DNA from 3 places in the Virgibacillus sp. LDC1 genome. Region 1 is predicted to be linked to each of the others. Evidence: riboswitches for the same ligand, from Rfam matches in the RefSeq annotation. Region 1 holds a riboswitch; each other region holds the start of a gene.
What was found. Region 1 has a riboswitch for thiamine pyrophosphate ahead of tenA (thiaminase II). Riboswitches for the same ligand answer to the same signal wherever they lie in the genome.
Positions count from the first base shown of each region.

Region 2: linked by a shared signal. The riboswitch ahead of OHJ21_RS23245 (ABC transporter substrate-binding protein) and the one ahead of tenA (thiaminase II) in region 1 are both predicted to bind thiamine pyrophosphate.
Region 3: linked by a shared signal. The riboswitch ahead of OHJ21_RS13950 (YkoF family thiamine/hydroxymethylpyrimidine-binding protein) and the one ahead of tenA (thiaminase II) in region 1 are both predicted to bind thiamine pyrophosphate.

Region 1 covers NZ_JAOXLZ010000005.1:276,087-280,599, forward strand. Annotated here, with positions in the region: gene OHJ21_RS25910 (hypothetical protein) at 370-570, opposite strand; gene OHJ21_RS25915 (VOC family protein) at 869-1,369, opposite strand; TPP riboswitch at 1,631-1,734, shown strand; gene tenA (thiaminase II) at 1,876-2,562, shown strand; gene thiM (hydroxyethylthiazole kinase) at 2,618-3,460, shown strand; gene thiD (bifunctional hydroxymethylpyrimidine kinase/phosphomethylpyrimidine kinase) at 3,457-4,473, shown strand; gene thiE (thiamine phosphate synthase) at 4,470-4,513, shown strand, end outside.
Region 2 covers NZ_JAOXLZ010000002.1:586,944-591,456, reverse strand. Annotated here, with positions in the region: gene OHJ21_RS23255 (diguanylate cyclase domain-containing protein) at 146-1,681, opposite strand; gene OHJ21_RS23250 (VOC family protein) at 1,941-2,324, shown strand; TPP riboswitch at 2,503-2,614, shown strand; gene OHJ21_RS23245 (ABC transporter substrate-binding protein) at 2,730-3,761, shown strand; gene OHJ21_RS23240 (MTH1187 family thiamine-binding protein) at 3,842-4,135, shown strand; gene OHJ21_RS23235 (ABC transporter permease) at 4,132-4,513, shown strand, end outside.
Region 3 covers NZ_JAOXLZ010000001.1:3,132,177-3,136,689, reverse strand. Annotated here, with positions in the region: gene OHJ21_RS13970 (methyl-accepting chemotaxis protein) at 1-601, opposite strand, end outside; gene OHJ21_RS13965 (class I SAM-dependent methyltransferase) at 786-1,493, opposite strand; gene OHJ21_RS13960 (nucleotidyltransferase domain-containing protein) at 1,652-2,350, shown strand; gene OHJ21_RS13955 (sporulation protein YjcZ) at 2,468-2,563, shown strand; gene OHJ21_RS13950 (YkoF family thiamine/hydroxymethylpyrimidine-binding protein) at 2,637-3,242, opposite strand; TPP riboswitch at 3,327-3,429, opposite strand; gene OHJ21_RS13945 (nitroreductase family protein) at 3,612-4,214, opposite strand.

The DNA.
Region 1 (4,513 bases):
GCCTATTTGCCATCATATTCTATGAATAACGTATCTGGTGTCCGCTAGCTCTCAAAAATAACACCCATTCGGCTAAATAACGTATCCTCAGTCCGCTTGCCCTCGAGCACTAGCCAACAAGGCCAGCAGTCGCACCAAGATGAGTAGTCGCACCAAGATGAGCAGTAGCAAAAAGACCAGCACTAGCACCAAGATGAGTAGTCGCACCAAGATGAGTAGTAGCAAAAAGACCACCTGTTTACGGACTCCAGATCCCTTATTTTCTTAATTCGCTCCCAACTCTTAAATCTAACGGACACAGGATCCCTTATTACCGCAATAAGGTGCCTATTTGCCATCATATTCTATGAATAACGTATCTGGTGTCCGCTAGCTCTCGAAAATAACCCCGATTTGGCTAAATAACGTATCCTCAGTCCGCTTGCCCTCGAGCACTAGCAACAAGATCAGCACTAGCACCAAGATCAGTAGTAGCACCAAGATCAGCACTAGCACCAAGATCAGCACTAGCACCAAGATCAGCAGTAGCACCAAGATCAGGACTAGCACCAAGATGAGTAGTAGCACCAAGATCAGCAGTAGCACCAAGATCAGCACTAGCACCAAGATCAGCAGTAGCACCAAGATCAGCAGTAGCACCAAGACCAGCAGTAGCACCAAGGCCAGCAGTAGCACCACGACCAGCAGTGGCCTCAGCTATCTACTCTGAGTTCCCCCGTTTTCTACCACTAAACCATAGCTACTTAAAATCATGCGGTTCTACATCGTTTTGGTTGGTAGCCATCCAAGCATCCCCTGGACACCGAATCCATCCACGAATCCATCCGTGCCCTCCCTGTAATGACGCTTTTGCTTCGCTTCCACCTTTTTACGAAATCTTCACCACAATGTCCGCTCCGGCAACATAGGCCATCGCCTGGATGTATTCCGGGTCTTGGGCTCGTCGTTCCATTTCCTCAGAAGTGAGGTCCTCCATTCGCGTCTGAATCCACCATAAGTTGCCGAACGGGTCCCGTACCCGTCCCACCCGGTCACCGAAGAACAAGCTTGTTGGCTCCGTGACCGAGACGGCTCCTGCGGCCAGCGCTTGTTGGTAGACGGCATCGCAATCCTCAACATATAAACGGAGGTATGCCGGGCTATCCGGCCATTCCGGCTTCGCGTCAAACATCATCACGACGGCATCTCCGATTCGCACCTCGGCATGGCCGATGATACCATCGCCAACATAGACGCGGGCTAACTCTTCGGCTTGAAAAGCCTGCTGCAGGAATTCGATCAGCGCTGCGGAGTTTCTTGAGATGATCCACGGTGTCACGGAGGTGTAGCCATCCGGAATGGGTTTAACCGCTTTCGATGGGTTCGTCATAAATACGCTCGCTCCCTTAAACTTCATTTATTTGAGCTCTGATGTACTCATTATGCGGGGGCATATATGACAACCGAGCGTCAGTGTTCCCAAAACAAGTTTTGGGCATACGGCTATTTAATTTAGCAAAATAACCACCGCCACCGTAGAACATTATGATCACCCGGTCATGAAAAGGTTTCAAGCGTGGAGTTCCGTCCGCGGACGGTTCACGTTTGACACGACCCACAAACCTATGTACAGTATTAGACAAAAGAATAGGAAGTCCACTAGGGGAGCCGTTAGCGGCTGAGACAAGAGCGTATCTTGGACCCTTTGAACCTGATCTAGTTCGTACTAGCGTAGGAAAGTGGAGCCTTCGTATATGAGGTCTCGGTGCGTTTTTTGGCGCACTCGGGCTTGTTGACGAAGCCGCTCCAGTTTTCGGGGGCGGCTTTTTAGCGTTGCCTGGAAACTCGTGACTTACGGACTTCCTGCTCTTCAATATGTTGGAGGTGGGGACAAAAATGAGTTTCACGCAAGAGCTCCGTCAGCAGGCGGAAGGTATTTTTCAAGCAATCTTCGATCATCCCTTCGTAAAAGGCATTGCCCAGGGGAATCTGGAGCGGGAGCAGTTGATTCACTATGTAAAACAGGATTTTGAGTATTTGAATGCCTACATGCGGATTTACGGTATCGCCATATCTAAATCGACCAGCAGGGAAGAGATCGCGACCTTTAACGAACAGATTTCGTTCATCCTGCACAGCGAGGTGCACCCGCATCAGAATTTTTGCGCAGCAGCCGGGGTGACCTATGAAGAGCTTCAGGGGTATCCGCTTGCTCCGTCCGCGCATCATTATATCCGTCATATGCTGACGGTGGCGCATGAGGGCAGTCTGGGCGAGATTATGGCGGTACTCCTTCCTTGCCCGTGGACGTACCTGGAGATTGGTCGCAGGCTGCTGGATGAAGTGAAGCCGGATGCGTCCCATCCATTCTATGACTGGATTTATTTCTACGGCAACCGGGGGGAAGACGCGACAGCCAAGTTCTGCAACCGTGTCGATGAATGGGCAGAGCGTGCGACGGCAGCCGAGCGGGAACGGATGACGGAGCATTTCATGCTGAGCTGCCAACTGGAGTATATGTTCTGGGATATGGCATATAAGCAGGAGGAATGGCCGGTGCAGCTGCAGGCTGCGGTGCTGTAAGGAGAAACTGTATCAAGCACATAAATTCCATTATAGATAAGAGAGGCTGATTCATATGCATGCATGGGAAAAAGAGGTTTCGGCGCTTTTAACGAAGGTACAGCAGACGAGCCCCCTCGTTCACAATATGACAAACGTGGTGGTTACGAATTTTACGGCGAACGGCTTGTACGCGCTGGGCGCGTCGCCGGTCATGGCTTACGCGCCCGAGGAAGTGGCGGATATGGCCGCCATCGCGGGCGCACTCGTATTGAACATCGGCACGCTGAACCGCGAGCTGGTGGATGCGATGATAATAGCGGGGCAATCGGCCAATGCCCATGGCGTCCCGGTCCTGCTGGATCCGGTCGGTGCGGGCGCGACCCGTTTTCGGACGGAGTCGGCCTTGCGGATTCTGAGCGAGGTGAAGGTTTCGCTTGTGCGTGGAAACGCGGCTGAAGTCGCTCACCTTGTTGGGGAGGCCCGCGAGATCAAAGGCGTAGACGCTGGCATCAGCGCAGGCAGCAATCATGCCGAGCTGGCTGTGCGGGCTGCACGCGAATTAGGCACGATCGTGGCCATTACCGGTGAAGAGGACGTAATTACCGATGGAAGTGAAGTGCGTATCATTACTGGCGGTGACCCGCTGCTCACGAAGGCCACCGGCGCAGGGTGCCTGCTGACCTCGGTGCTGGGTGCCTTTGCCGCAGTGGAGGCAAACCTGCTGCTTGCGGGTACGGCGGGACTGGCCTTCTACGGGGCCGCGGCGGCAAAAGCCGCAGAGCGCACGGCAGACCAGGGACCGGGGAGCTTCCAGATCGCTTTCCTGGATGAGCTGGCAAAGCTCCATCCAGACTCGCTGGAAGGATATGCGGCTGTCCGGGAAGCAGAAGCGACCGCTGCAGGTGGCACACGATGAGCAAGACTCGCGTGCCCCGGGCACTGACGATTGCCGGGTCCGATAGCGGCGGAGGCGCCGGCATTCAGGCCGATCTGAAAACCTTCCAAGAGCTCGGCGTATACGGCATGTCGGCGATTACGGCGATCACGGTGCAGAATACCTTGGGGGTTCACGGCGTATATCCACTGCCCCCCGAAGCAGCCGCCGAGCAGATGGAAGCGGTAGGCTCGGACCTTGGAGTAGATGCATTGAAGACGGGCATGCTGTTCAACGCCGAGATCATTCGCCTGGTTGCTGACCGGATTCGGGCTTTTGGCTGGGAGAAGGTCGTTGTCGATCCTGTAATGATTGCCAAAGGCGGAGCGGAGCTGCTGCAAAGCGAAGCGGTGCAGGCTTTAAGAGAAGATTTGCTGCCGCTGGCCTTGATTGTCACCCCCAACATACCGGAGGCCGAAGTATTGGCGGGGATGCGTATCCGCACAATGGAAGATCGGAAGGAAGCAGCGAGGCGTATTCATGCTCTGGGGCCCAAGATCGTTGTGATCAAGGGCGGCCATGATGAGGGGATGCTTGTCGGTCATGAAGATGCGGATCACCAAAGAGACAGGGAACCAGATATAATGGCGGATACGCAGCAGGAAGAGTTGCCTAGGTCCGAATTAACGTCTGGCCAAACGAGAACTGCCAGCCATAACGGGGAGTTAAGTGAGGGACGCTCCCCAATTATCAAGAATGGCGACAGATTCGGAAATCCCTGCAGTCCTCCCGTCATGGACCTTGTATACGATGGTATGGCCTTCACGGAATTATACGGCAAACGAGTTCATACCGTTCATACGCATGGTACCGGGTGCACTTTCTCTGCCGCCATCACCGCAGGCTTGGCCAAAGGCTTGAGCGCATTCGATGCCATTCAGAGCGGACGCTCTTTCATCCAAGCGGCCATTGAAGACGGCTTAAACCTGGGGCAAGGACACGGCCCCACGAATCATTGGGCGTATCGTCGCCGCCGTCAGGAGGTGCTGCGATGACGGGGAGAGTGACACCCGAAATGATGAGGCAGCATCTACG
Region 2 (4,513 bases), on a different contig from region 1:
TTGCATTTTATGGATTTTATATCGAAGTTATGACCTATTTTAGGAGAAATGCGCAAGATTCGTGCAATGATTGCGCCAAATTCTACAAAAATCGACTTATATTGCTTTTAACAACCTATTGTCGATACTATCGTCATACATTCTTCTACTCAACCTTTTGATCTAAAAGCTGCAGCAGCATCGTCCGCTCCACATCAAAATGCCAAGGGGCGTTCCGTTCCTTTGCCGCATACATCGCTGCATCCGCGCGGCCAATCAGCTCCTGGTCATTTCTGGCATGATCCGGGTAAACCGCAATGCCGATACTCGGCGTGGTTCGAACCTCATGTCCTTCCAGCTCGTACGGCTCGCTAAGCATCGTCCAAATCTCCTCCGCCATCCAGATCAGCTCCTGATCTTCGCCGGCTGGATGGATCATGACGGTGAATTCGTCTCCTCCTAATCGGGAAACCAAGACTCCCTTGGATTCGAGAGATTGAAGCCGGTCTGCAACCTTTCGTATCAACAAATCGCCGGCACGGTGGCCGTATCGGTCATTGACTCGTTTGAAACGGTTCATATCCATATACAGCAAGCCTACGCGGGAACCTTTGCGGTCCGCCTCCTTCAGCGAACTCGACAGCCTTGCATTAAAATAACGGCGATTATACAGCCCCGTAAGATCATCGCGATGGGCCAGGGATTCACTCTGCATCAGACTTTCATGCAGTCGGGCAAACAAACGGTCGTTCTCGAACTGAATCAAAATCTGCCTGAACAAAATCAGGATAACGCACAGAGATAGGCCGGTAAACAGTCCATTCCACCCCCCAAAACGCTGCGCCATAAGGGCAAACATCCCGCCAAGCACGCTGTAGGGAAGCAGGTACCTTACGATCAGGTTTCCGATCGAACGCGGCTCCCGCTCGCCAACAGATGGCTTACGGGAAGCAGGGGCAGACTGCCCACCTGCGAAACTAATAAAAAATACCGATAATGAATAGAGTGGATACAGGTAGGGACGTGCCTCGATACCCATAAGATCAACAAGATAGATGTATAGAACATCTCCTGCAATATAAGTACTCCCGCCAAGACATAACAGAATGGCCGACCATTTCCTTAACTGTCCGGTATTAAAATACAACACCAGCGTAAAAAAAATAAGTACCATTGCGCACAGCGGATACAGCATGTCCACCCAAATGTTTCCCCATACTGCCTCATGGGCCAGACCCTCAAGCTCAGGTTTGATGAAATACTCCCATCCTACCGTCATGACCGTTATGCCAACAATCACGATGTCCAGCATAAACCGGAGCCCCCGAAACGAACCCTGTACATGCCGGAATAAATAAATGAGAGAACTTGCGAACAGGATGAGTTCGAGCCCCCAGAAGAAATGGGTTAGAGCCGGAGAGAAAGCGCTCTCTTTTCCAAACCAAACATGACATGCGTAAATGATTCGGGCCGCTGCATCCCCCATCAATCCGAGACTCACAATAAACCAAAACCTGCGAAGATGCACCTCATAGCGCCGACTAATCCACATTAAATAAACGGAGGCGGCTGCAGGAGGAATAATGACTAGAACACGCTGAAGCGATAAAGCGTCAGGCATCCACAGAGCGATCATTATCTGAATGAATGCATATATCATGGCGAGTCGAATCCACAGATGATCTGCTGGAGTTGGACTCATAAGCATTCCTCCTCGGCCAAAAGGTAAGCTTTTTTCAACACTTGTTTGTTAGGTCTTTCGAATTAATACTTCTAGTTCTCATGATACTTTTTACCCACCCAAAAGTAAAGATGAGGAAATGAAAGAAAAACCACGGATTCTACTCTATGAAACCCGTAACGCTCCGAAAAGTTGCCTCCTTCAAGACCTACTTGACGTATAGGAATTATGTGATAATATTTCATTCATATCTCATATGAATCGGAAAGGGTGTTTAGCCTTGTCACAGAAACGATTGGATCATGTCGGCATTGTCGTCCGGGACCTTGAAACCACGATCGCCTTTTACACCGCCGTCGTCGGACTTGAGCTGAAGGATCGCCTTACCCATACCAATGGCGTCATCCAGCTGGCATTCCTCGGATTTAACGGCAGCGACGAAACGGAGGTCGAGCTTATTCAGGGATACAGCGACACGCTGCCCGCAGAAGGGACCGTTCATCATTTTGCCGTCAGCACGGATAACATCGAAGAGGAATATGCTCGCGTTCAGGGACTGGACGTGCCTCACTTGGATGAGGAAATCGTGACGCTCCCGAATGGGTATCGCTATTTCTTCGTTCACGGTCCCGAAGGGGAGTGGATTGAGTTTTTCCAGCGCTAACCTCTTACGTACGGTAGAAGCTTTATTCAAATCCTTTATCTTGTGAAAGGTTCATAGCTCCATTCATTCTTCCAATTGCATACGTGTTCTAAAAGTAGACCTGCCTCGTTCGTGCCCCTTCGAACTAGACAGGTTTGGTGTGTTAGGACTATAATAGCGGATGTAATGATCGAAACTTCATAAATACCGGGGGAGCTGGAATTTGGCCGGCTGAGAGTGTATCCGATATGATACTGACCCTTACACCTGATCTGGGTAATGCCAGCGTAGGAAGCCCATGTTTGCGGCAGCTGTTCATTTGCCGTGGTATACACTTACGCCGTCATGCGTCCTGATATCATCAGGGCGCTTTTTTTGTGGAGTTAACGAGGTTATAGAAAGAGAATTCAAAGGAGAGAAAAAACGATGAAGAAGGGAACATGGATTCCGCTGCTTCTTGCTTGCGTCCTGCTGATGGTTGCGTCTGGATGCGGCACAAGCGGACAGAACAAGAAGACAGGTGCCGAAGGCGAAGACAGTCAGACTCCCGGGAAACTCCGTGACGTACAGCTGATGCTCGATTGGTCCGCCAATACGAATCACACCGGCCTGTATGCAGCGAAGGAGCTTGGGTATTATGAGGAAGAAGGGCTTAATGTCCAGATCGTCCAGCCGGGAGCAGGCGGAACCGATACGCTGGTCGCATCCGGAAACGTGCCGTTTGGCATCAGCTATCAGGAAGGCGTAACGCTGGCCAGAACGCAAGGATTGCCGCTCGTTTCCATTGCAGCGATCATTCAGCATAATACATCCGGCTTTGCCGCCCCCAAGGATAAGGGCATCGTGAAGGCAGGCGATTTTGAAGGAAAATCCTATGGAGGCTGGGGCTCGCCTGTGGAGGAAGCCGTCATGAAATCCATCATGGAGATTGATGGCGCCGATGTCAGCAAGGTGAATATGATCAATATGGGCGATGCCGATTATTTTACGGCCGTGAAACGCGACATTGATTTTGCCTGGATCTTCTATGCTTGGACGGGGATTGAAGCCGAGCTTCGCAATGAGCCGCTTGACATGATTTATGTGAAGGACTACTCGGAGCAGCTTGATTATTACACACCGGTGATCGTAACGAACGAGAAGCAGATCCAGGAGGACCCCGAGCTTGTCAAAGCGTTCATGCGGGCGACTTCAAAAGGATATGACTATGCGATTCAACATCCTGAAGATGCGGCAGCCCTGCTTACGAAGGCTGTTCCTGACTTGGATGCCGAACTGGTTCTCGCCAGCCAGAAATGGCTGAGCCCCCGTTATCAGGATGATGCACCCCGCTGGGGCGAGCAGAAAGCCGAAGTATGGTCGGGGTATGCCGACTGGATGTTTGAGCGCAAGCTGCTGGAGAAGGAACTTGACGCGGACCGCGCATTTACCAATGAATTTTTACCGGAGCAGCCATAAGGTTATTTCTATTTAAGAGGAGAGACAGCAGGCTGCCTCTCTTCCATTACAATATAGCTTGCACGAAAGGATGAGTTTATATGGCGAATACACTCTTAAGCATTCAAGTAATACCGAGAACGCCAAACGGGGCCGACAGCATCCCTTATGTGGATGAAGCGATCAAGGTCATTCAGGAATCGGGCGTAAAATATGAGGTCCATGCACTCGAAACGACCATGGAAGGAGAGCTCTCCGAGCTGCTCAAGATCGTTGAGCGCATGCACGAGGCGCTGGTGAATGCGGGAAGTCCCAGCATCATATCCCAAGTCAAAATCGCGCATCATCCGACCGGCATCAGCATGGATAAGCTGACTGAGAAATACCGTCCATGAAAAGCTGGTGGAGTTCTGTTTGGCCGCCCGTTGTGGCGGTCCTCTTCTTTTTGATGGTTTGGCAGGCCGCAGTATCCGTATTCGACATTGAACCCTTTATTTTGCCTGCGCCGACGGCCATCGGGCATGAGGCCGTTACCGGAGCTTCCGGTCTCTTCCAGCATACAGCGGCCACCCTGCAATTAACCCTGATCGGATTTATGATCGGCACGGCGATCGGTCTTGTCATCTCGCTGGCTCTGCACATGGTGCCTTTTCTCAAAACCGCCCTTTATCCGCTTCTTATTCTTAGCCAGAATGTGCCGACCATCGCCCTTGCCCCGCTTCTCATGATTTGGTTCGGCTTCGGCATGCTGCCCAAGGTTATCGTGATTACGC
Region 3 (4,513 bases), on a different contig from region 1:
CGGAGTCCCTTCCTTGCTCAACCAGTCCCAGCGTTTCGATCGAACGGGTATTCATTTCCTGGGTTGAATGCGTATAATTGCTGACCTTCTCTTCGATCTCACGGATGGAATGCGTCATTTCGGCTACGTCTTCCGAAATTTCGTTAGCGCCGACGGCCAGCTCATTGGAGGATAAGGAGACCTGATTCATCACTTGAATGAGCTCCTGGTTTTTAATCGAGATGTTTGAGCTTGACGTCATGACCTGGCGGGTGATATCCGAGGTCTCCTGCAATATTTTACGAAGCTTGTCCACCATGCTGTTGAACGTTCGGCTGAGATCGTTCATTCCCCCAACCTCTTCTACCTGGAAGGTGAAGTCGCCTTTAGCGATTTTGGCGGAAACGCTGGAGATTTCCGCAAAGGAATTCGTAAGCGCTTTCTCAATGAGGCGAGAAAGAGGAACCGTAAGACCGGTTAGTGCCACGACGATGACCACACCAATGATTGCTTTACCCATTAGAATAAATGCAAGCAGCATTGGAACCGCAAACAAAGCGGCAATGAGAAAACAGGCTGCGGTAATTTTCCGCGAGATAGGGAGTCTGTTGAACCATGCCATAAGAATGAGTCCTCCTCAACAACATAGGATATATTTACCATGATTATAGCATCGACGGGCAAAACTAGATAGAACGAAATGACAAAAAGTGTTGAATTAGGTCGAAAGAACTGAAATTTGAGGAGGGAGAGGGGATACGCAGCGAATATGCGAATCCCCCTTAATGCACAGATAGGAAATGATTTTATTTTACAGCCCGGAATAAGGCGGAAGCGAGATAATCGGTATTGTCCAGGATCATGCGGTCATGCTTGAACAGCGTTTCCCAAAGCGCAACATCGAACAGAAGTCCTTTATCGCGCTGTTCTAATGTATCCAAATGACGTGTTTGCTCTTCCTTTAACTGCTCATTGAAGTGATTGTACTCCAGAATCTCTTCTTGTTTAAACCCGCAAGCCAAGAGCGACTCCGCCCATTCTTCCCTCATCATGAGATTAGGGATCCCGAAGAATTCGAGCAGTTCCTGAAGCTTTGCCTCCGGCATGGGCTTATCTAGCAGCAATTCTCTGTCCAGCAGGACACCTCCATGATCCAGAACGCGGTAATATTCGGGCAGCGATTTCGAAGTATCTGTAAATACAGTAACGGACTCGGCCATGATCAGATCAAATTGGTTGTCCTCGAAAGGCAATGCGCATACATCCGCCTGATGGAACTGGACATCGATTTCCATAGCCTTGGCTCTTGCGCGGGCTTTTTTGATCATATTCTCGTTTAGGTCAATGGCGGTCACTTGATACCCCATCTCCGAAAGATGGCATGCGGTTCTGCCAGTTCCGCACCCCACCTCCAGAATGCGGCTGCCCGGTTGAATGGGAAAATTCTTCAGCATTCTGAGGGTTGCCTCGAATCCTCCCGGGTGGGCACTGCCCATGCCTAATTTGGAGAGCATATGAATATAGTTCATCTCATCTATCCCTTCTTCCTTATGATCAACATGAGGGTAATCGTTTATTTACCATATGATTCAGGTACGTTTAGGGTTTTAGCTGAATTAGATATTTTGAGCCCTTTTTTCGGGAGGATTAGAGTCATATTGGAGGAAACGTCATGAGGATGGAACCGGTAGAGGCAGCGAAACGTGTCATTCAACACGATTATCCCGACTGTTTGCTTGCTGTGCTCGGCGGCAGTGCGAGCAGAGGCGAATATAATGAACAATCCGATTTGGACATCATGGTCATAGAACGGGACGGATATGATTTCAGCAGGAAGACGATAGAGGCACATGGGTGGATCGCGGAAATATTTATATTGTCTTTATCCTCGTATCGCGAATATTTCGACGAGGGCGTCATGGCGGCGAATCCGTCAATGCAGCGGATGATTGCGGATGGGACGGTGCTGCGCGCGCTGCCCGAGGGAGAAGAGGTACGGGCGGAGGCCCGAAGCGATTTGAATTACGGCCCCATGCCCTTGACGCTAACCGACATGAACCAATACCGTTATATGCTAACCGAGTACATGCTGGACTTGGAGGGTCCACGAAGGGATGGCGAAAAATGGTTTACGGTGCACAAAATCGCGGCGATTCTCTGTGAATTTGTACTTAGGGTGAACCGGGAGTGGACGGGTGAAGGGAAAACACTGTTCCGGCTGTTCAGCCGCTATGACACAATCTTGGGAGACCGATTGGAAGCAGCGCTCGCGGCGATGTATCGCCAGGATGATCCCTCAGCTCTGATGGCATTCACCGAGGAAATGCTCCGTCCGTACGGAGGGAAGCTTCTCATTGGTTTTGAGGAATAATATTTCCTAACCAATATATAAAGAGAGGTACATTAGCCGTGACACTAGCACAAAGCGGGCAATACTATAATAGTGTGATTACATCACGTCATTCTTTAAATCCAGGAGGGGATCTTCATGAGCGGAGAATACGGCGGCGCATGGGGCAATTCAGTAGGAACTATTTTGGTTCTCTTTATCCTGCTCGTAATTATCTTGAGTGCTTGGGTTTAAACTGTCAAGATTCTTGGCAGCTAGTGACAGGAAAGCCCGGCTTTTGCCGGGCTTTTGTCTGCCTCAATAGAACTCAATTCGATGCGGCTTTGATTGATGGGCTGTGTGCGGACACAACTGCAGTCATGACCAGATGGCTGCTGTCGGATTGAATCGCATGTAAAAACGCGTCTTCAAGCGATCCAAATACCCGGGACAGGGACCCGTCCAATCGGCTGGCGTAATGAACGCTTCCGGCGAATGTCCCGGCTTCCTTCGCACGATTTACTTCACTGTAGATGACTTCCATATAGTTATCGGTACCCATGGGGTAAAGAGCGAATTGGCAGGCAGTCTCGATTTCGGCATGTTCTCCGATGTCACGGTTTAAGAGGGTCGAATCCTCAGTCATATATACATCGGCGTCCGTATCACCGGGGCAGCCGATGGAATAAGTACCATTAAAAACGGTGTGCACGCCGCTCGCCGCGGCATGGGCGAATATCGCCCTTGTAACATCAAAGACATGCTCTGCTCGTCCACGAATACAGGTGCTCACATCATCTGTCTGAATCCACACTTTCTCCGTATCCACAGATTGTAGTGCGTCCATGATGACCTCTACAAACCGGTCCGTCATGGGAAATACCGAGAACCGGCATCCGACGATCCGGCTGGTTCCGCATACAAGCTCATTCATTGTCATTTCCTCCCCATAATATAAGTCCACGCAAAAAAACCGCACCCCATGAAGAAGGTGCAGTTATGCCTACGAAAAGAAATAAACATAAATGCTACACTTCCCCACGCTAGTATGACCTAGATCGGGTGATAAGGGTTAACGGCAGCCCGCCGTCTCTCAGCACATGGCACCCCTAGTACAGCCAACATCCTATGTAGTTGGTTATTGCAAGTTTGCCCCGGAGCCTCCGTTATCGTAGGAATTCGAGGGTTCTTACCTGTGTAATTGTATCGTTTTGCGATCGGTTTTTCAATCTTTGCCCATTATAAAAAAGACCGCCTATCCCAGTTGCAGGAACTTAGGAAGGCGGTTTTTTCATCTATTGGTTTAGTTGTATACTTTCACGCGATCTTCCAGCGGTGCAAATTCTTTTTCGCCTGGTTCAGCAACCGGCTTACCGAAAGGCATTTGAGCAATCAGCTTCCAGCTTTCTGGGATGTTCCATTCGGATTTTACTTTTTCGTCGATCAGCGGGTTGTAGTGCTGCAGGGATGCACCCAGACCTTCTGCTTCAAGGGATGTCCATACTACAAATTGCAGCATGCCGTTGGATTGGTTGGACCAAACCGGGAAGTTGTCGGCATAAGCGGCAAAGTTTTGTTGCAGCCCGGCAATGACGTTGTTGTCCTCGAAGAACAATACCGTACCGTAACCAGCGCGGAATGCAGCCATTTTGTCGGCCGTGGATTTGAAGGCTTCTTCATCGCCAACGACTTCCTTCAGGATGCCTTCCGTCATGTTCCACAGTTTATCATGCTGTTCGCCAAGCAATACAACGACGCGTGCACTTTGGGAGTTGAAAGAAGAAGGGGTATACTTAACCGCTTCGTTTACGATTTCTTGGATACGCTCGTCCGAGATAACGGATTCTTTGCTAATCCCGTAATAAGAACGGCGATTTTTGAGTGCAGTTGAAAAATCTTTAGACATTGAAAAAAAACCTCCTGGTGTAATCGAATTTGCATTCGCCTGATAAGAAGATGTCCTTTACTTCAAGCAAATATGCATTTTGCTTTTTATTGCAATCAATTTAATTATCATTCCATATTAACTTACGTTTAGTTAGAAATAATAATTATGTTAGGATATTAATATAACTTAGAGCAATTGTCAACGGCTTTTGATTAAATATAATTTTTCTTATGTATTTAATATGAATTGAATTCGTCTAGTTTTTAGAGAAGCCTCATTAAAGGGAAGCTTAACGAAAGTGTGACTCTGCCTGTGGA